DNA from 3 places in the Buttiauxella sp. BIGb0471 genome. Region 3 is predicted to be linked to each of the others. Evidence: predicted binding sites of a transcription regulator. Region 3 holds the regulator's gene; each other region holds the start of a gene.

Region 1 (7,533 bases), on a different contig from region 3:
GTCGAAATTATAAATACCGATGCTGAAGGTCGCCTGGTTTTAGCGGATGCGCTGAGCTACGCCTCAACGCGCTTTAATCCGGCAGCGCTAATTGATGTCGCCACCCTGACCGGAGCGGTAGTTAAAGCCCTGGGGTATGACATCTCCGGGCTGATGAGTAATGATTCCCCCCTTAGCCACCAATTGCAGCAGGCAGCCGATTTAACGCAAGACCGAATCTGGTCGCTGCCGCTCGACGAAAGCTTTGATTCACAAGTCAAAAGCCATATTGCCGACCTCACAAATACACCGCCGAATAACGCGGCCATCGCGGTATCCGCCGCCCAATTCTTAAGTAAGTTTTGCCACCAGTCGCCGTGGGCGCATTTGGATGTCAGCGGCACCGCGTTGAGTCGGGGTAAATTCACCCAGGCCAGCGGCCGCCCTGCTCTGTTACTGACGCAATTCTTACTCGACATCTGCAAAGGAAAGACAAATGAAAAAGATTCTACTGGTATGTGATTTAGGCATGTCGACCAGTCTGGTCGTTAAACGAATGCAGGAAGCGGCGGTGAAACGCCAGCTTGAAGTCGAGATTCAGGCGAAAGGAATGAGCGATTTTAAAAACGCGATTACTGCTTTTGACTGCGCACTGCTTGGCCCGCAAATCGCCTATAAGCTTGCTGACTGCAAACAGATTGCCGCGCCGCTTAATAAGCGTGTTGAAACCATAAATATGATGGATTACGGCATGGTAAACGGAGAGAAGATCCTCGACCACGCGCTGAGCCTGATTAATAAAAGCTAAACTCAATTTATTTGGAGTTTAGCCACGCAGCCGGGGTGAGATTCTTTAGTCGGCTGCGGATAATTCTCTTGTTCAGCAAATCTTCAAACTCCAGCAAAACCGCGCCAAAACCCAGGCGCTTATCGTAACGCTCACCGTTAAGTAACTGTTCCAGCGTTTGCGCCCACTCACCGCTCGCGGCTCTTTCCTGCCAGGCTTCTGGCTCGGCTTCATGCAATGGAACCCCGAGTTTTTGCGCCAGTTGTTGAGTCAACGTGGTAGTACAGGCCGTTAATGACTTTACTTTCAATAGCAAACCCTGCTGCAAAAAACCGACCAGAGCATCAAGCGACTGTTGTTCACCGCGCTCGCGAAGCGCTACGGCCAATAAACCTGAAACCGGACAGCTAAATGCCAGCAACGAGCCGTGTTTATGGCTAATGCTTTCAGGAAGCGAAAACACATCAAGGCGCAAATGTCCGACCGGCTGCTTTAAATCAGGTTTAGCGAGGCGGGATTGCTGCCAATTTTGCAATGTTCTGCTGACACTAGCACGCGAAATACCCTGCTGGACCAGCAATTGCGCGGCTTCCACAAGCTCATCCAGGGAAAGTGATAAACGTACTCGCAGAAAGACCAGCATCGCCTCCTGCTCATGGCTCAACGCACGATGAATGGTATTAGGCCGATGAGATTTGTCATAACAGTCATCTCGCTTACGCCAGCGCCTGACGGTATCCACAGAAATATTCAACTCCTCCGCCAGTTCACTGTCGGTTTTGTCAGAGCTTTGAATATATTTGCGGGTACGCGGCGTGGTGGTGGCGTTGGAGTGCAGCTTGATCTCCATCGAACCTCTTCATCATGAGTTAAGTAAGGTCTTCATTATAAAAGTAAGTGTCGCAGCGGAAAGAGCAAATCCACACATTATCGTAAAAATAGCGCGCAAGCGATTGCAGGCCAGACCAGTTCTAACTTATGAAAAAAAGTAGCAAAAAATGCGGAAAGCGAAGCGGGATCTGGATCACACAATCCGGAATGATGATTCGCGTGCTAATCATCACTTATTTCAATGATTTAACTTAAATTCAAAAAATTTGAACAAGGCCGTCAATTCTATTCGATTTATTCTTCTGCCTAAAAGTGTGACCATAATCACATCGACGGAACAACGTCACCTTAAACAGAATAACCTGCGAGAAATATACTATGAAAACCATCAAATATGCTGTAGCCGCCATCGCCCTGACCACTCTTTCTTTCGGCGCATTCGCTGCACAATCTATCAGCCCATCTGAAGCACAGAACATGAACAAAATCGGTGTGGTTTCTGCTGATAACGCAACGACTCTGGATGGCCTGGAAGCGCAACTGGCTTCTAAAGCAGAGCAAGCTGGCGCGAAAGCGTACTCAATTACTTCTGCTAACACCAACGGCAAAATGAGCGGTACTGCGGTTATCTATAAATAACCCTGCGGTATTGCCCTGATTTACCCTCATATATTTGGAGCGATGCTCCACCCTGCTTGACCCTGTTTTAACCCTTGTTGCCCGCGGCCATTTACCGCGGGCTTTTTTTTGCTTTGCATTCAGCTATTCAGAATGTCTGATTAACGCGAAGTAAACCCTCTTCAAACGTAGCCACCTCACCCGTCGCCATCAGACAGCATGCCATTTGTATTTTCAATGATTGCGGAATAGGTTCAACACCCGCCACACAGCGCTCAATCCAACGGGCGGTCACATCCGGATCTTTACCCGCTGGCAACACGATTTCATCTTCATTGACGTCTGTCTGACGTTCACTCACAACACGTGATCCTAAACTATCAATAAGCGTGATCTGCGGGCAGCGTTGCGGGTTCGCATAAACTTCCCCTTCTGTTCCGTGCATCAGCAGGCCACGCCCGCCAATATCAGCAAAGAACTTCGCCACTTTCGGGACATATTCAGGATGGGAAACGCTGGCAAGACGAAGTGCGGCACTTTCTTCAAACGGTGTCGCCAGTTTGGCGAGCGTATGCGCACTGTTACGCACCCCCATACGCCAGCGCATGGCGAGCTGATCTTCCATCGGCGGGCAAAGCGCACTAATCGGGATATAGACCGGATGATGCGAGTCCAGTTTGGCTTGCGCCTGGCCCGCATAAAGCGTGGGTTCAATGCCCATCAACGTAAAAATGGTTTCAGTTAATACACGAGTGGGATCGTGGCTGACGCCATGCACCACCACCGGAAAACCGAGGCGGTTAAGTAACATCGCTAATAATGGCGTGAGGTTGGCTTGTTTACGCGCGCCGTTATAAGAAGGGATCACAATCGGCATCGGCTTGTTGACCGGAGGAGTCAGGGAGATGACATGGTGCTTCATCGCGTCATAAAAGCCGAGCATTTCCTCCTCGCCTTCGCCTTTAATGCGCAACGCAATCAACACGCCACCAAGTTCAAGTTCAGGTACTTCGCCTCTGAGCATATGGGCGTATAAGCCACGAGCGGTATCAAAATCCAGGGAGCGGGCATGGTTTTTACCGCGCCCTATTTCTTTGATTATTTTACGGTAATCCATTCAGACTCTCCTTTCTATTTCTTGCTCACACGTTTGCGCCGCACCGTTTTTTTAGGTTTGGTATCAATCGGTTTAGCTGATGGCGCTTCAGGCTGACTGATCGGAAACACCGGCAATGCACCCAGTAAACGCTGCCCATAATTTTTGGTCAACAGGCGGCGATCATAAATCACCACTTCACCGTAACAACCGTGGCTACGAATCAAGCGCCCAACCTGCTGAATAAGATTAAACGAAGCACTCGGTAAACTCTGTACTTCAAAAGGATAGCGTTTCAGGGTTTTTAGCCACTCGCCCTCGGTAAGCACAACCGGGCTATCAATCGGTGGGAAAGCGATTTTATGGATATGCACCTGGCTGAGTAAATCGCCTTTTAAATCGAGGCCTTCTGCAAAAGATTGCAGACCAACCAGCACGCTGGTTTCGCCCTGTTCGACGCGCTTGCGGTGCATCTCCACCAGCCGATAACGTGGCTGATCGCCCTGCACTAATAACGTCAGACGCAAGTCGGTGACATGGGTTAAAAACACCTGCATCGCACGGTTGCTGGCAAATAGCACCAGCATGCCTTTATGTTCACCTTTCACCAGTTCGGCACGGAAAAACGCCGCCATTTCAGCCAGATGCTGGGCTTCATTTTCCATCGTTGGTTCGACGGTTAACTGTGGGATGACCAGTTTGCCTTGCTCGACATGATTAAACGGCGAGTCCAGTGCCACAAACCTGTCACCCGCATGTTCGTCTAACCCGCTCATCTCTTTCAGGCGGTCGAATTTATTTAATGAGCGCAGCGTGGCAGAAGTGACGATGACATGCGGCACATTGCGCCACACCAGTTTTTCAAGCTGATCGCTGACGCGAATGCCCACGCAATGGAAGAACAGATGCGGCTGGCCTTCGCGGATTTCCCGCGTCACCCATTTTGAAACCGGCGCACCAGATGCCTGTTCCATCGCTGATAGCCGCCACAGTTTGCTCTGCGTCTCGAAATAACCCAGCGCGCGATTCATATGCAATAACGCGCGATGCAAACGCACGATATCGTGGCTACCGGTTTTTTCGCCAAGATCGTTGAGTAACGCTTCTGACAGGCTGCGCAACCCTTCCATCAGCTTCGCCAGCCGTTTGCAAATCACCATCAGTTCTTCAGGAAGAACGCCCATTTCAAAGCGATATTCGGCTTCTTGTTCCCCCGCCAGCCATAACGACACAATGCTGCTAAACGAGCTCAAGAGTTCGTAAATTTCATCGCAATGGTTGGTCAGACGTTCCGGGGAAGTCAGCGGCGGCGGGCTTTTGGGGCGGAACTGCGCCATGCAGGTTTCCACCAGTTTAGTGAAGAGATCAAGCTGCAAGCGGCTATAACCGGGCGTGACTTCCGCGCTCATTTCCAGCGCGTCGCGGGCGACATCGGGCAAATGATGGCCTTCGTCCAGAATCAGCAGCAGGTTTTTGGCTTCAGGTAGCACAGCATCACTTTCCATTGCCGCCATTACCAGCGCATGATTCGCGACCACCACTTCCGCATCGTCTATTTCACGCCGCGCCACAAAGAACGGGCATTCACGATACCAGTGACAATTTCGCCCCAGGCAACTGGCTTTGTCGGTGCTCAGACGCCGCCATAAATCATCTTCAATATTTTGTGATGCATGGTCACGCAGCCCGTCCCACTTGTACGCATCAAGATCGGTTTTCAGCTTGCCGCAGCGCTGTTGTTCGTCTTTGCTGGTCGGAGCCATTTCATCTTCGAGAAACGCCAACAAGTCGCCCTGCGCCAGGTTGTCCGTCGCGAGTGCAGCAAGATTACGCGGACATACATAACGCCCGCGCCCGAAGGCGGCGGTGAATTTTAAGTCAGGGATAATTTTGCGGAGCAAGGGCAAATCTTTGCTGAAGATTTGATCCTGTAATGCGACGTTAGCGGTACTGACCACAAGCGTTTTTTGTTCGCCGCGGGCAATCGCAATGCCCGGAATCAGGTAAGAAAGGGTTTTCCCCACGCCAGTCGGTGCTTCAATCGCCAGATGACGCCCCGCTTCACCCGCCAGTGTTTTTGCCACTTCTGCAATCATCTGCCGTTGCGGTGGGCGCGGAATAAAGTCCGGGATCTGCTGTTGTAGCGCCTTATACCAGGCGGCGATTTGCTCTTTTTGCGCGGAGGACAAAGCCATGGGAACCACTTCTACTGTATAAACAGCCACTATTGTCCCACTTTTTGCTGTAGGGCTGTATTGTTTTTTCGCCGCTACTGTGAGCAAGCCTTGATACACAACAAGGCGGCCTGTGGGCGAGCCTCTCTATAATCTAGCCCGTTTATCCTCCACTGGTATCAAAAAATGGATTATCAACTCAATTTAGACTGGCCTGAGTTTATGGCGAAATACTGGCAGAAAAAGCCAGTCGTTTTAAAAAATGCGTTTCCTGATTTTGTCGATCCGATTACCCCGGACGAATTAGCCGGTCTTGCTATGGAAGCAGAAGTGGACAGCCGCCTGGTCAGCCATACCAATGGCCAATGGCAAGCCGCTAACGGGCCATTTGAGCATTTTGACAATTTAGGTGATACCGGTTGGTCGCTGCTGGCTCAAGCCGTAAACCATTGGCATGCACCGTCTGCGGAACTGGTGCGTCCATTCCGTGTTTTGCCTGACTGGCGTTTAGACGACCTGATGATCTCCTTCTCGGTGCCGGGTGGCGGTGTGGGTCCGCATATCGACCAATACGATGTGTTTATCATTCAGGGGATGGGCAGCCGTCGCTGGCGTGTGGGCGATAAACTGCCAATGCGCCAGTTCTGCCCGCATCCGGCCTTACTGCACGTTGATCCGTTTGAACCGATTATTGATGAAGATCTGGAGCCTGGCGACATTCTGTATATTCCGCCTGGTTTCCCACACGATGGCTTCACGCATGAAACGGCACTCAATTATTCCGTGGGTTTCCGTGGGCCAAATGGCCGTGATTTGATCAGCAGCTTTGCGGATTACGCACTGGAAAACGATTTAGGTGGCGAGCACTACAGCGACCCGGATTTAACGGTTCGCGAGCATCCTGGCAAAGTTGAAAGCTATGAGCTCAATCGCCTGCGCGACATGATGATGGAAGTCATCAGCCAGCCTGAAGATTTCAAACAGTGGTTTGGCCGCTTCGTCACCACTCCGCGTCACGAACTCGATGTCGCACCGGCTGAACCGCCCTATCAGCAAGACGAAATCGTCGACGCTTTGCTCGGCGGCGAATGTCTGACGCGCTTAAGTGGTTTACGTGTTCTCAATGTTGATGGTCAGTTCTTCGTCAATAGCGAACCTATGGAAGCCCCGGTTCCGCAGGCGGCTGATGCATTGTGCCGTTACACCACGGTAAGCCAAAACGAATTGGGCGATGCGCTGCAAAACCCCGAGTTTGTTAACGTATTGACCGAACTGGTTAATCAGGGCTACTGGTACTTCGACGATTAATTTTTTGTTACATCGGTAACTAAAAATTACACAGAGTCTATGCGACTGACTACAGTTATACGGGGGCTTCCCGGGCAGACTGTGGGGATAACATGGCACTTTTTACCATTGGTGAAGTGGCTGTGCTTTGTGATATCAACCCCGTAACGTTGCGTGCCTGGCAACGGCGTTACGGGCTACTGAAACCGCAGCGAACGGATGGAGGCCATCGGCTGTTTGATGATGCCGACATCGAACGCATCCGTGAAATCAAACACTGGATTGAAAATGGGGTTCAGGTCAGCAAGGTGAAAGCCCTTCTGAGCGGCGAACTTCAGGATATGGAAAGTGGTTGGCGAGAACGCCAGGAACTGTTACTTCACCATTTGCAAAGCGGTAACCCTTCTCGTCTTCGCGCCTGGATTGCGGATGTGGGTCGTGATTATCCGGCTGAAACGCTTGTTCAACAACTCTACACCCCTCTGCGTCGTCGCCTTCAATGCCAACAAGTCACCCTCAATACCCTGTTAAGCCTGCTGGACGGCGCGCTGATTAATTACATCGCGTTATGTCTCTCATCGGCACGTAAGCGTAGCGGTAAAGATGCGTTGTTGGTGGGCTGGGACACGCCAGATACCACGCGTTTGTGGATGGCGGCATGGATGGCAATCCAACAAGGCTGGCGGATTGATGTGCTGGCGCACCCGCTGCATCAGCTTCGTCCAGAAATATTCGCCCAACAGACATTATTGGTATGGTGT
Region 2 (7,533 bases), on a different contig from region 3:
CCAGTATTCGCCTTCCGGCACGTCCCATTGCAACTCGTCTCGCAACCATTCACGCCAGCCTTTCGCCTGTGCTTTTTTCTCACGGCATTGCTGCTGCCAGCATTCAATCAGTAATTGGTGGCGCGCGTTGGTATCGGATTCGAGATCGCTGACGCGCGGCACTTTTTTGCTGCCCTGCTGGATTATATGCAACGCCAGAGCATGGAAGGTACGGGCTGAAATCGCGTCGGTATGAAGGCGTTCAGCGATACGCTCGTCCATCTCCTGAGCGGCTTTGCGACCAAAAGCCAATAACAAGATTTGATCTTCGCTGGCCTCGCCACGTTGCAGTAACCAACCCGCACGAGCCACCAGCACCGAAGTTTTGCCACTCCCGGCTCCCGCTAACACCAAAAGTGAGTCTTCGCCGTTGACTACGGCGCGTGCCTGAGAATGATTGAGCGGTGAGCTTTCGATTTTCTGGAAAAAATCAGCATGCTTTTCAAGCATATGATTGGTATACGCGGTATTACGCTGATGGCGACGAGTCTCACCTTGTTCAAGCCAGGCTTTGCAATGCATCCATAATTCGCGGCAATTATCGAAATCCTCCAGCCTTGCCTGCGGGAGTGGCAATGCAGAAAAAGCGACGCGTACATTTTGCTGCAATGCCTGCATATCGCTGCGTTTGAACCATTTTTCCTGCTGGATGCGGCGCGTAATCTCGGCATACTGCTGTTGAAGCACCTGCGCCGCAACTTCACTCATCTCGACACTCCAGCTCTGCCATAACTGATCAAGATGATGATAAAAGCGCTGGGTTTCATTCCATTCTGTACCATGCAAACGCACCACTTTGTCATCCGGCAGCACAAATTCCAGCTCGCCCCAGACCAGACCGCGCTTGCAATTGATAGCAATTAACTGATTGAATGGAATAAGGTATTCGTGACGTTCACCTTTCACCTCTACACCCGCAGCCAGTAATTTCACACGATTGTATGGGTGCTGTGCTAAATGTTTGCCAAGAGAGGTCGCTTTTAATTCCATTACGCTTTGCCTGATCCAGAATGGTGATTGTGGTTAAGTTTACCCGGCGAAGGAATGACGCTCCAGAGTAAAAACGCGTTACAATTGTTGTGGTTATTAATTTGTCCAACTATACCAGTTACAGTAAGAGTGATTATGCGTACAGTCCTTAATGTATTGAACTTTGTACTCGGCGGTTTTCTGACCACCCTATCCTGGTTGCTGGCCACTCTGGTCAGTATCATTTTTATTTTCACGTTGCCGCTGACACGATCCTGCTGGGAGATTACTAAACTCTCTTTCGTACCGTACGGTAACGAAGCCATTCATGTTGATGAACTTAACCCTCAGGGTAAAAGCGCAATTATGAATACCGGTGGTACATTGCTGAATATCATCTGGCTGATATTTTTCGGCTGGTGGCTCTGCGTGCTTCATATCGCCACCGGTATCGCCCAGTGCATCACCATTATCGGTATTCCTGTGGGAATCGCTAATTTCAAAATCGCTGTTATCGCGCTTTGGCCTGTGGGCCGCCGTGTCGTTTCTGTCGAAGTCGCACAGGCTGCGCGTGAAGCTAACGCCCGCCGTCGTTTCCAGTAAATTTGACAAATTTAGTGAGTATTAATGCTTAGTCCAATTCTGCGTCGTTATACCTGGAACAGTGCCTGGCTGTATAACTTGCGCATCTTTATTGCGCTCACTGGCACTGCTGCCCTGCCCTGGTGGTTAGGTGAAGTTAAGCTCACTATTCCGCTGACCCTGGGTGTGGTTGCTGCAGCCCTTGCCGATTTAGATGACCGGCTGGCCGGGCGCTTGCGAAACCTTCTGATAACCCTGGTGAGTTTCTTTATTGCTTCGGCGTCTGTGGAGTTGCTGTATCCGTGGCCGCTGCTGTTTGGCATTGGATTGATGATTTCCACCAGCGGATTTATTCTGCTGGGCGGTTTAGGCCAGCGTTATGCCACCATCGCCTTTGGCGCGCTGCTCATTGCCATCTATACCATGTTGGGTATTTCTTTATATGACCACTGGTATCAACAACCGATTCTGCTGCTGGCAGGTGCAATCTGGTACAACTTGCTGACTCTGGCAGGCCATCTGATTTTCCCCATCCGCCCGCTGCAAGATAACCTGGCGCGTTGTTATGAAAGCCTCGCTCGTTATCTTGAAGTTAAAGCTACGCTTTTTGACCCCGATATCGAAGAAGAAAGCCAGGCTCCAATGCTTGAGCTTGCCATGGCTAACAGCCAGTTGGTGACAACGTTAAATCAGACCAAAGGTTCATTATTGACGCGTTTGCGTGGCGATCGTGGGCAGCGCGGCACACGCCGAACGCTGCACTACTATTTTGTCGCCCAGGATATTCACGAACGCGCAAGCTCATCACATATTCAATACCAGGCACTGCGCGACAAATTCCGCTACAGCGATATTATGTTTCGCTTTCAACGCTTGCTGTCCCTGCAATCTCAAGCCTGTTTACAGCTCTCGCGCTCTGTTTTACTGCGGCTGAAATATCAACACGATCCACGCTTTGAGCGTGCATTTACACATCTGGACGCTGCGATTGAAAGGCTGAAAACTGACCCGGCACTGGCGAACGAATTAAAAGCACTGGGTTATCTGGTGAGTAACTTGCGCGCAATTGACGCTCAACTGGCGACGATTGAGTCTGAGCAGGCGCTGGCAGCACCGGAAAATAATATCGAAAACCGCCTGCTTGATGACCGTTTGACCGGCTTTGGTGATATGTGGCAACGGCTGAAGCGCAATCTGACACCGGAGTCTGCTTTATTCCGCCATGCGGTACGCATGTCTGTGGTGCTGTGCGTCGGCTACGCGTTTATCCAGTTTACCGGGCTAAAACATGGCTACTGGATACTTCTGACCAGCCTGTTTGTTTGCCAGCCCAACTACAGTGCCACTCGTCGCCGCTTAGCGCTTCGTATAATTGGCACGTTAGTCGGCGTGGCAGTCGGTTTACCGGTTCTCTATTTTGTGCCGTCACTCGAAGGGCAACTGATTTTAATTGTTATCACCGGCGTGCTGTTTTTTGCCTTCCGCAACGTGCAATACGCTCACGCCACTATGTTCATCACGTTGCTGGTATTGCTGTGTTTCAACTTGTTGGGAGAAGGTTTTGAAGTCGCAATGCCGCGAATTTTCGATACCCTTTTGGGATGTGGGATCGCATGGGCGGCGGTGAGTTTCATCTGGCCTGACTGGCGATTCCGTCGGCTGCCATTAGTGGTAGAACGGGCATTCAATGCCAATTGCCGCTATCTGGATGCCATTCTCGAGCAATATCATCAAGGCCGTGATAACCGGCTGGAGTATCGTATTGCGCGCCGGGATGCACACAACAAGGATGCGGAGCTGGCATCTGTGGTATCGAACATGTCCTCAGAGCCCAGAGTCACACCGGAAGCGCGAGAAACGGCATTTCGCTTATTGTGCCTCAATCATACATTTAACAGTTATATTTCGGCGTTGGGCGCGCACCGCGAGATGCTGACCAATGAAGATATTTTGTTGCTTCTTGATGACGCCGTCTGTTACGTCGATGATGCACTGCATCATCTGCCTGCCGATGAAGAACGCGTTCAAAAAGCCTTGCAAGGGTTGTCCGAGCGGATAACTTCACTGGAGCCGCAACCAGAGACCAAAGAGCCGTTAGTCCTTCAGCAAATTGGCCTGTTGGTTGCACTTTTACCAGAAATCTCGCGCCTCCAGCAGCTTGTCACACAGCAGTACGATTAACCCGCATGCCGTTGTTCGTATAGCTGCCCCCACTCAACTAACTCCTGGCGCGTCGTCGCCGGGAGTGCTGCTTCATGAATACCGCAAATCGCCCCCGCCAGCGCCAGTAGTACTCTAACTCCCAGCCCCTTATTCACGCCCCTCAACTTTATCCATGACCGCTTTGCACCGTAAGCATGTAGCGTTCTGACATCCGCAATACCGGCTTCCCACAGCATCATCTCCAGACTGTGGGTTAAATTCGGGAGATCCTTGAGTCGTTGATGAGACTTATGGCGGGATTTTTCACGGCGGGCGCTAAACAATGCATCCGATGAGAGCTTTAAAAGCGTTTCTTGATCGTTCCACAACCCTTCATCAACTCGGAAGTAATTAAGTTCAATCGTCCGCCCACGTTTGTTATAGAGCAATGGCGCTGCCGCCCTCTTAACAAAATAAACCTCTGACTGCTCACAAGCTCTTAAGTAAAGTTCCCCTTCAGAAACCATAGCAAACACGACATTATCGACCGTCAGACTATAGCCTCCAAATAATGAACGATGGCTGATATCCCCTAGCGGGGATAAGCATTCTTTCGATTGATGAATCCTTGTATAAGATCGCTTCTTCATGAATATATCCTTAAATATCATGCTATAACACATCATTACGGCTTGTTACTGTTTCCAGTAACACGAAAATAGGTAACCTGATGACAGACGGCAATCACATTTTCGCATTCTGCAGATTTACGTGAAGAAATTGCGATATGCTTTCCGAAATTTAGATTGATCTTTGGCCTGACAGGTATTACTGTATATTCATACAGTAACCCATCAGGCGGGATTAACTATGCAATCACATAACGTTCTAACTCACGTTGCCCCTCTTTCTTCTTTGACTCAGTCATCAGCAGGTAACAATACTAAAGGGTTGATAAGTGAAGTGATCTATAGCGAAGATCAGCCATGGGTTACGCAACTGGTTCTGTTGCCCCTGCTCCAGCAACTGGGTCAACAGTCACGTTGGCAGCTTTGGCTAACGCCACAGCAAAAATTGAGTCGTCAATGGGTTAAATCGGCAGGTCTTCCACTTACAAAAGTCATGCAGGTGAGCCAGTTAGATCCACTTTTCACCGTAGATGCTATGGTAAAAGCATTGCAGACTGGAAATTACAGCGTGGTCATCGGTTGGTTGCCTAAAGAATTAACAGATGAAGAACATTTGCAGCTATCATCAGCAGCAGAAATGGGTAATGCGATCGGCTTCATAATGCGTCCGATGCACACCTCCAAAACAGGGTGTCGACCACGAACTGGCCTAAAAATTCATTCTAGTTTGTATCATTAAGTAAATTTAAGAGAAATCCTGGAACTTTTCTTCAGCTCCTGACAAATCTTTGTGATTCATAGTGGAACCGCGTCTCAAGCCGCTTGTAGCGGCATTCTCCAGAAATCTTTGAGTATAAATTCTGCGCAAACTTGTTAGAAAATGTGTACACAAGTCGTTTTTTTTCATATGCCTGACGGACATCACACTTGTAAGTTTTCAACTACGTTGTAGACTTTAGCTCGCCAGGGTTGCTCTTCCATAACACCGATTGATCGGTAGAGTAACAAGTGAGCATAAACTCGGGCGAAGGATTTAACCCTGGGCTTTAGAGCGATTTTAAAGCTCATGGCCTTTTTGGATGATAATGAGGCGCAAAAAATGAAAAAGACAGCTATCGCGATTGCAGTGGCACTGGCTGGCTTCGCTACCGTAGCGCAGGCCGCACCGAAAGATAATACCTGGTATGCAGGTGGTAAGTTGGGTTGGTCCCAGTTCCATGACACCGGTTTCTACGGAAACGGCTATGAGAACAACAATGGTTCAACTCACAACAGCCAACTGGGTGCTGGTGCGTTCGGTGGTTACCAGGTTAACCCGTACGTTGGTCTTGAAATGGGTTATGACTGGTTGGGCCGTATGGCTTACACCGGCAGCGTGAATAACGGTGCTTTCAAAGCGCAAGGCGTTCAACTGGCTGCTAAACTGAGCTACCCAATCACTGACGAACTGGATATCTACACTCGTCTGGGTGGTATGGTATGGCGTGCAGACTCCCAAGGTAACTATCGTAACGTTACTACTGGTGATGTCCGCCGCGTTAGCGACCACGACACTGGCGTTTCCCCACTGGCAGCAGTTGGTGTTGAATACGCAATCACCCGTGATATCGCAACTCGTCTGGATTACCAGTGGGTTAGCAACATCGGTGACGCACAAACAGTTGGTACTCGTCCAGACAACGGCATGCTGAGCCTGGGTGTTTCTTACCGTTTCGGTCAGTACGATGCAGCTCCAGTTGTAGCTCCAGCTCCAGCTCCAGCTCCAGAAGTACAGACCAAGCACTTCACCCTGAAGTCTGACGTTCTGTTCAACTTCAACAAAGCAACTCTGAAGCCAGAAGGTCAGCAAGCTCTGGATCAGCTGTATACTCAGCTGAGCAACCTTGATCCGAAAGATGGTTCAGTAGTTGTTCTGGGCTTCACAGACCGTATCGGTTCTGATGAATACAACCAGAAACTGTCTGACAAACGTGCACAGTCTGTTGTTGATTACCTGATCTCTAAAGGTATCCCAGCTAACAAGATCTCCCCACGCGGTATGGGCGAATCTAACCCAGTTACTGGCAACACCTGTGATAACGTAGCTCCTAAAGCTAAACTGATTGATTGCCTGGCTCCAGATCGTCGCGTTGAGATCGAAGTTAAAGGTATCAAAGACGTTGTAACTCAGCCTGCGGCATAAGTTACCGTTATAAAAAAACCCCGCTTCGGCGGGGTTTTTTGTTTCTGAATTCTAAGTAACCAGGAATAGAGAAGCACAGCGTCACAACAACTGCTCTTATTCTTTACCCAGCAATGCCTGCAGGTCTTGTTTGAGAGATGACATCTGATTGGCGTATTGTTCTTTACGCTCCGCATCTTCAATCAACTGTACAATCGTTTCCGACAGTGTGCATCCACGCCGATGAGCAAGGCCAGCTAAACGCTGCCAGACCAGATATTCCAGGTCGATGGATTTTTTACGCGTATGCTGATGCTCGGCATTAAAGTGCCGTTTACGACGCGCACGGATAGTTTGTTTCATGCGGTTGTGAAGTTCTGGATTCATATGCTGCTCTATCCAGCTCAACACACGCACCGGTTCATTCTCTAAGCGTAACAACTCATCAACAGCTTCTTTCGCTGCACTCGCCTCGATATAACGTGTGATTAGCTCGCCTTCGCGGTGTTTTTTAACCAGATACTTCCACTTCCAGCCGCTCTCGAGATTTTCCAACTGTTGATATTTCATTGTTGTCTCAGTGTGACCGTGTAACTCACTTCAGAATAACAGTTTTTTCTATTTTCGCTTACCTGAAAAATGAAAGCTGTGAGCTAAGTAAACTTGCCGCTCCGCATAAACCGTGTGCTGCCCTGGCTATTCTTGTATAATCGCGCCTTTGACATCTAATTAATAAATAGCGACTTTGACGACTAATCGACTTGAATGGCGTGCTCTTGTACCTGATACCGAAAGCTATCAGGAAATCTTTGCACAGCCTTATGATTCCGAAACTGCCCCTTTCTCCGCTGTACAACCTCGTCTGTCTTATGGACTTGTGCAGCTAAGCCAACCGGTAGCCTCGGCCGATCTGATGCTGGTAAAAGCCGCTGAAGAAGCCGAGTACCTTAATCTCATTGCCGCAGCAGCACGTGAATGCTGGTCGCAGGATAACGCTCTGACAGGCGGACA
Region 3 (7,533 bases):
AAATTTGATGGGCATGTTAAACGCACGGCGCACCGGCCCCTGCCGAGTGGGGCAGTCAGCGAGAAAGAGGCACGCATCTTATTTGCCGTGTTGGTTCTGTTGTCGTTTTTACTGGTGCTGACACTCAATACCATGACAATTTTGTTATCGGTAGCGGGGCTGGCATTGGCCTGGGTTTACCCGTTTATGAAACGCTATACCCACCTGCCGCAGGTGGTGTTAGGTGCGGCATTCGGCTGGTCAATTCCAATGGCATTTGCTGCGGTGAGTGAATCTGTACCGCTGAGTTGCTGGCTGATGTTTTTGACCAATATCTGCTGGGCCGTGGCTTACGACACGCAATACGCGATGGTCGATCGCGATGATGATTTAAAAATTGGCATTAAATCCACGGCGATACTGTTCGGGCGCTATGACAATCTGATCATCGGCATTTTGCAGATTACAGTGATGGTACTGCTGGCAGTGATTGGTTGGCTGAACGGGTTGGGTGGGGCGTTTTACTGGTCGATTGCACTGGCGGGCGCGCTATTTATCCATCAGCAACGTCTGACTGCGAACCGCGATCGCGACGCCTGTTTCCGTGCATTCCTGAATAATAACTACGTTGGGCTGGTGTTGTTTATTGGTCTGGTGCTGAGTTACCTGCACTTCTAAAACATGTCCCTCATCCCGGCCTTCTCCCCAAAGGAGAAGGAGAAAACCGGGCAATCCCCTCTCCTGTGGGAGAGGGTTAGGGTGAGGGCATTACTCAGTCGCAGCCTGCGACGTCGCACTTTCAATCGTCAAACGCACATCCGGCATGATCAGCTCTGCCAGCATCTGGTAGACCTTCATGGTTTCGGTTGGCTCCGCATCTCCGGTATCGCTGATATAGCCTTCATCACGCAGGGTTAACACCAGCGAGGTGAACACGGCTTTATCAAAGAACTCCGGCGCGTTAATACCATGCAAAACAGACAAGCGCTGGGCAACGGTGCGGCTTTCGCGTTCCAGTGTCCCGCGGTTGATGGACGGATTAGCGCTCAACAGCCAGAAAGTAATCGCGTAACGCTGCAGCGTTTCACGAACACCCGCAGCCAGAAGCTGCATAGTGCGTGAACGAGCCGGGTTAATCAGCACTTCATCACCCGCAAGAGTAATCAGTTCCTGACGAACCATCTCATTGAGCAGCGCATCCATTTCACTGACAAGCTGTGCCTTCTCCCAGCGCAGGAAAAGCTCAGCTTTCAGCATCGGGTAGAGTAATTCGACCTGACGCAGAAGCTCTCCGCGTGAAATGTGGCGATGCTGCGTGATAATCGCGGCCAGCAGAGAAGGCAACACCAACATATGCAAAATGTTGTTACGGTAATAAGTCATCAGTACCGCCTGCTCACGCGGCAGAATGATGATGTCACCGATAGTATCTTTCTCTACTTCAAACTTGTTCATTTGCAACGCGTGTTCAATCAGCGCTTCTGCTGGCTGGTCTGGTGTGGTCGCATCTGGTGAATACGGCACATTACGCAACAGGCTCAGGTAGCAGTTGAGCTGCTCGGTCAATTGTTCACGAGTAAGTGAACGCTGACGCGACGCAAGTAATGCGGTACAGCACAGGTTCATGGCATTCGCCGCCCCTGCATTGTTGATACGCACCATCAGCTCGGCAGCAATTTCATTGACCGTTGGCGTCAGCCACGCCGGGCGAATCGCTTCGATTGGGTCGATTGAATCACGCCATTCAGGAACGCGCTGATTGAGGAATGTCATCAACGGCATCGGTTCGCCGAAGTTCACATAGCCCTGGCCGAGGTTACGCAGCTTGCTCAGCCCGCGCACCATCTGCATAAAGCTCTCTTTCTCTTTGGTCGCTCCACGCAGTTCTTTGGCGTAAGTCCCCACTTCCATTACATGCTCGTAGCCAATGTAAATCGGCACCAATGTAATTGGACGAGTACCGCCGCGCAGCATGGCCTGAATGGTCATCGACAGCGTGCCGGTTTTCGGGTCAAGCAAACGCCCGGTACGGGAACGCCCACCTTCCACAAAATATTCAACGGAATAGCCACGGCTAAACAGCTCGCCAAGATATTCACGGAACACGGTGGAATAGAGTTTGCTGCCTTTAAAGGTACGGCGAATAAAGAACGCGCCCAGGCGACGGAAAATCGGGCCTGCTGGCCAGAAATTCAGGTTGATACCCGCCGCGATGTGCGGAGGAACTAGCCCCTGGTGATAAAGCACGTAAGACAGCAGCATGTAGTCCATGTGGCTGCGGTGGCAGGGCACATAGACAATCTCATGGCCGTCATGAGCCAGTTGGCGCACACGCTCAGCGTTGTGAACGTTAATGCCCTGGTACAAACGGTTCCACGTCAGACCTAACACGCGGTCGGTCAAACGAACGGCTTCATAAGAGAAGTTGGCGGCAATCTCTTCCATCAGCGCGACAGCATTTTGCTGTGCTTTTTCATGGGAGATTTTCTTGCTACGCGCTTCGTCTTCTACCGCGCGAGCGATAGCTTTTGATGCCAGAAGTTTGTTAAACAGATCCTGACGCACCGGCAGACGCGGGCCAACAGTCGCTAAACGCTGGCGAGCGAAGTGCATACGTGCCACGCGCGCCAGTTTCTGAGCGATTTTTTTATCTGTGCCGTGATCGGTTGCCATCTGGCGCAGCGAAACCGGTGCGGAAAAACGCACAAAGCTGTCGCGGCCAAGCCAGGAGACGGCGAAGAATTTCTGAATGCCGTTGAGCATTCTTAATGGCGGATTCACTTCGCCTTTTTCGCGCCCCGGTGAACGGCCAAACATGACCGAAACAGGCACCATCTGCACATCCAGATTGGGATTGCTACGGTGCAAATCGAGGTAATCATGGAACAGCTTGATCGACTCTTCTTTTGGCGTGTAATAAGTGAATACACGCGGCCCACCATGGATAAAGACATAGCGCGGCAGCACCGCTCCGTCGATTTCTAACGGCTCGAGAGGGTCGGGCAAGTTATGCGCGAGGCATTGAGCGCGCAGCGTTAATAAGTCCGCCTTTGAGTTATAGGGCAGCACGTACATTATTGGACGTGTGGGATCTAAGCCCAGTTCGGCTTGTGGATCTGCCGGAATAGACTTGCTCTTTACCAGAACGCCTAATGGTAAATTAAGTAATTTGTAGTAGATTCTTGGCCAGCCTGACATAAACGATGTAAAGCCTCAGGTTAATGATGCAAATTCGCCGCAAGAATATCAGAATCTGACCCAGATTTCTGTGGCGTTATAATTTTGACAAGCATTGATGCAAATAATTTGAAAAGGTTGCCCAAAATGGCGAGTAGTACCACTGGACTTACCCGTATTATCAAAGCTGCAGGCTATTCATGGAAAGGGCTAAAAGCGGCCTGGATCAACGAAGCTGCTTTCCGCCAGGAGGGCGTTTCGGCTGTCATCGCCATTGCTATTGCCTGCTGGTTAGATGTTGACCCTATTACCCGTATTTTACTGATTGGTTCAGTCGTGTTGGTGATGATTGTCGAAATCCTCAATAGCGCTATTGAGGCCCTCGTTGACCGTGTTGGTACTGACTATCACGAGCTTTCCGGGCGAGCGAAAGATATGGGCTCAGCCGCCGTATTAATCGCCATTATCCTTGCAGTAATTACCTGGGTCACGCTGCTTTGGCAGCATTTGCGATAGTCTTTCCAGAATAGTTAAGTGCCTGGTTTTTTGCTCAATTTGTGGTTCCAAATTCGCCTTTAACTGTATATACTCACAGCATAACTGTATAAACACCCAGGGGGCGGAATGAAAGCGTTAACTACCAGGCAGCAAGAGGTGTTTGATCTTATTCGGGATCATATCAGCCAGACCGGCATGCCACCGACACGTGCCGAGATTGCTCAACGTCTGGGGTTCCGTTCTCCGAACGCTGCGGAAGAACATTTAAAAGCTCTCGCCCGTAAAGGCGTGATTGAGATTGTTTCCGGCGCTTCGCGTGGCATTCGTTTGCTGGTGGAAGAGATCACCGGTATCCCGCTGGTTGGGCGCGTCGCTGCGGGTGAACCACTCCTTGCGCAGCAGCATATCGAAGGCCATTACCAGGTAGATCCTTCATTGTTCAAACCGAATGCCGACTTCCTGCTGCGCGTCAGCGGGATGTCTATGAAAGACATCGGTATTATGGACGGTGATTTACTGGCGGTGCATAAAACTCAGGATGTGCGTAACGGCCAGGTTGTTGTTGCGCGCATTGATGATGAAGTCACCGTTAAACGTTTGAAACAGCAAGGGAATACCGTTCACCTGCTGCCAGAAAACAGCGAATTCGAGCCGATAGTGGTTGACCTGCGTGAGCATAACTTCTCGATTGAAGGGCTGGCTGTTGGGGTTATTCGCAACGGCGACTGGCTGTAAAATCTCTTTAGGTGATGCGTATTTAAGTACGCATCACTGTCTTAATTCTCTTTGATCTCCTTCAGGAGAGGTCATGCAATTATTCTCCACAGCGGATCGTGCGCTCTGGCGCCTCGCTTTACCCATGATTTTCTCCAACATTACCGTCCCGCTGCTTGGCCTTGTCGATACGGCTGTTATTGGTCATCTGGATAGTCCTGTTTATCTCGGTGGTGTCGCGATTGGAGCGACGGCTACCAGCTTCCTGTTTATGTTATTGCTGTTTCTGCGCATGAGTACCACCGGCTTAACCGCCCAGGCCTTTGGCGCAAACAACCCCTCCGCTTTAGCTCGCGCACTGGTTCAGCCTTTATTGCTGGCACTCGGAGCGGGTATTGCCATTGTCTTGCTGCGCGAACCACTAATCTCGCTGGCTCTGCGTATTGTCGGCGGTAATCAGGACGTGCTCTTTCAGGCGCGACGTTTTCTTGAGATTCGTTGGCTAAGTGCCCCGGCCTCCCTGGCTAATTTGGTCTTGCTCGGCTGGTTGCTGGGCGTTCAATACGCACGTGCGCCGGTTATTTTGTTAGTGGTCGGTAACGTTCTGAATATTGTGCTCGACGTGTGGCTGGTGATGGGGCTGCATATGAATGTTCAGGGGGCAGCACTCGCTACCGTCACGGCTGAATACGCCACATTTATCATCGGCTTGCTAATGGTGAAAAAGGTCATGGGCCTGCGTGGAATCAGTGGTGAAATGCTTAAACAGGCGTGGCGCGGTAATGTTCGGCGTTTGTTGGCGCTTAACCGCGACATCATGCTCCGCTCGCTGTTATTACAGATCTGTTTTGCCTCCGTGACCATCTTTGGAGCGCGTTTGGGTAGCGAAATCGTCGCGGTGAATGCGGTACTAATGACGTTGCTGACCTTCACCGCTTACGCGCTCGATGGTTTTGCCTATGCCGTTGAGGCACATTCCGGGCAGGCTTACGGGGCTAGAAATCGGGGGCAATTACTCGAAGTCTGGGGAGCTGCATGTCGACAGGCCGGTTTAGTCGCACTGGTATTCGCCGCCGTTTATGCCTTATTGGGTGAGCAAATTGTTTCCCTTTTGACCTCAATTGCTGAGCTGCAACGGCAAGCGGATATCTATTTGTATTGGCAGATAATTTTACCCGTTGTCGGCGTGTGGTGCTATTTGCTCGATGGCATGTTTATTGGCGCAACTCGAGGGACTGAAATGCGCAATAGCATGGCTGTCGCGGCGTTGGGCTTTGGCCTGTCGATGTTTACCGTACCGTATTTAGGCAACCACGGGTTGTGGCTTTCGTTAGCTGTATTCCTTGCGCTAAGAGGTTTGTCGCTGGGCTGGATCTGGCGTCGCCACTGGCAGAAAAATACCTGGTTTAACAATGTTCAAGATTAAGCCGTTAGGTTAAACATTCTTAGTTTTCCCCATACCGCCATATCCTTGACTACAATTATTTCCACGTCCAGCAGAAACAGGGTGTCAGCCAAACGGAAGCACCCGGACGATGGTAATTTTTGTTAGTAATTTTTCACCGAACGATGAGGATACTATTATGAATAAAGACGAAATCGGCGGTAACTGGAAACAGTTCAAAGGCACAGTAAAAGAGAAATGGGGCAAACTGACTGACGATGATATGACCGTCATTGAAGGGAAACGCGATCAGCTTGTCGGCAAAATCCAGGAACGTTATGGATATGAAAAGGATAAGGCAGAGGAAGAAGTCGTTGATTGGGAAACTCGCAACAAATACCGTTGGTAATTAGTTTCCCTCAGATGTGTTAACTCTCAGCCCTGCCCAGGTACACGGACGTACCCATTCCCCTAACGCGACTTCTTCTTTGACTGAATCGAATGGTCATGCCCACACGCTTCCGGGTGACTACACGCTTCAACCTCCGCACAAGCACTGCATAATCCATGCGCCTCAATAACATTATGATGCAGAGCAAAGCCTAACTCGGCTGCCAACTGCTGCATAATATCTTCTACGCCTTCCGCACCCTGTTCTTTCACCACGCCACATCGGTCACAGATAAACATGGCTGATGAGTGAGTCGGTTGATCAAAAAGATGGCATAAAACGTAGCTGTTGGTTGACTCTACACGGTGTACAAAACCTTGTTCGAGAAGAAAATCGAGCGCACGATACACCGTCGGGGGTTTAGCTTGCGGTTCGCTGGCACGCAGTAAATCCAGCAAATCATAAGCGCTGATTGCACCTGCCTGCTGTGTCAGCAAGCGCAGTACTTCAAGGCGTTGTGGCGTCAGGCGCACATTACGCTGCTCGCATAGTTTTTCAGCCTGCGCTAACACGTTTTGTGAAGTCGTGATGTCCATCAGCATTCCCCTGTAGATTAGCCCTACACTTTACCACAATGCGCAAAAAACGCCGAATGGTGCGCCATTCTGGTCACATCCTTTTGAGATGACTATCCCGGAGTTTGTTATGAATAAACCTGATTGCATTCGCCACTGGAAAGAACTGGAAGGTGAAGATGATTCAACCTATCCCGATAGCACTGAATTATTTTCCATTGGCGCACCGCTGGCTCGTAAACTGGGTTTAACACGCCTGGGGATACATCATGAACGCTTGTTGCCTGGCCGCCGTACTTCTTATCCCCATGCCGAAAGTAGTGAAGAAGAGTTTGCTTATGTACTGGAAGGGCATCCGCAAGTGTGGATTAACGGGCACCTCTATGCGCTGGAACCTGGAGATAGTGTCGGCTTCCCGGCAGGGACAGGCGTTTGCCATACTTTTATTAATAACACCGAACATGAAGTTCGACTGCTGATTGTCGGCGAAGCCAATAAAGCTGAAAACAGAATTTACTACCCCTTAAACCCCTCTTATGCAGCACAACGTAAAGATCGCTGGATTGACCATCCGCCGCAATTCTTTGGTCAGCATGATGGTCTGCCTTCCCGAAAAACGAACGGTAAAGTATAAATAACCCTATAGGAAATAAAGAAATATTAACCCGTCAGGATAAATGCGGGATGCCATTTGGGGTAAACCACCCGCTTTTAAGTCTTTTCTTCACAGCATTATCCACTCCTGTTGGTCTGGCACTGACAGGGGCCGATTCTTCAAACTGAAGTTAGACAGGCGGGCAGTAAATGATAAAAAT

What was found. The regulator LexA, encoded in region 3, represses DNA repair genes until DNA is damaged. The targets are predictions, from matches to a motif close to TNCTGTATGTACATACAGNA.
Region 1: a site for LexA is predicted at 5,519-5,538, ahead of dinG (ATP-dependent DNA helicase DinG). Genes of this name have one in related genera too.
Region 2: a site for LexA is predicted at 4,562-4,581, ahead of sulA (SOS-induced cell division inhibitor SulA). Genes of this name have one in related genera too.

The regions. Positions count from the first base shown of each region.
Region 1 is NZ_JANUEU010000002.1:243,196-250,728, reverse strand. Features, by position in the region: gene M2371_RS07700 (leucyl aminopeptidase) at 1-501, shown strand, start outside; gene M2371_RS07695 (PTS sugar transporter subunit IIB) at 476-787, shown strand; gene M2371_RS07690 (helix-turn-helix domain-containing protein) at 795-1,616, opposite strand; gene ybiJ (DUF1471 family protein YbiJ) at 1,976-2,236, shown strand; gene ybiB (DNA-binding protein YbiB) at 2,364-3,332, opposite strand; gene dinG (ATP-dependent DNA helicase DinG) at 3,347-5,506, opposite strand; gene M2371_RS07670 (cupin domain-containing protein) at 5,672-6,793, shown strand; gene M2371_RS07665 (MerR family transcriptional regulator) at 6,886-7,533, shown strand, end outside.
Region 2 is NZ_JANUEU010000002.1:397,267-404,799, reverse strand. Features, by position in the region: gene helD (DNA helicase IV) at 1-1,029, opposite strand, end outside; gene M2371_RS08365 (YccF domain-containing protein) at 1,165-1,611, shown strand; gene yccS (YccS family putative transporter) at 1,636-3,771, shown strand; gene M2371_RS08355 (TfoX/Sxy family DNA transformation protein) at 3,768-4,382, opposite strand; gene sulA (SOS-induced cell division inhibitor SulA) at 4,603-5,100, shown strand; gene ompA (porin OmpA) at 5,461-6,543, shown strand; gene matP (macrodomain Ter protein MatP) at 6,640-7,092, opposite strand; gene M2371_RS08335 (Lon protease family protein) at 7,268-7,533, shown strand, end outside.
Region 3 is NZ_JANUEU010000010.1:33,227-40,759, reverse strand. Features, by position in the region: gene ubiA (4-hydroxybenzoate octaprenyltransferase) at 1-657, shown strand, start outside; gene plsB (glycerol-3-phosphate 1-O-acyltransferase PlsB) at 748-3,177, opposite strand; gene M2371_RS20945 (diacylglycerol kinase) at 3,304-3,672, shown strand; gene lexA (transcriptional repressor LexA) at 3,781-4,389, shown strand; gene dinF (MATE family efflux transporter DinF) at 4,463-5,794, shown strand; gene M2371_RS20930 (CsbD family protein) at 5,952-6,161, shown strand; gene zur (zinc uptake transcriptional repressor Zur) at 6,224-6,739, opposite strand; gene M2371_RS20920 (cupin domain-containing protein) at 6,849-7,352, shown strand; gene M2371_RS20915 (conjugal transfer protein TraF) at 7,523-7,533, shown strand, end outside.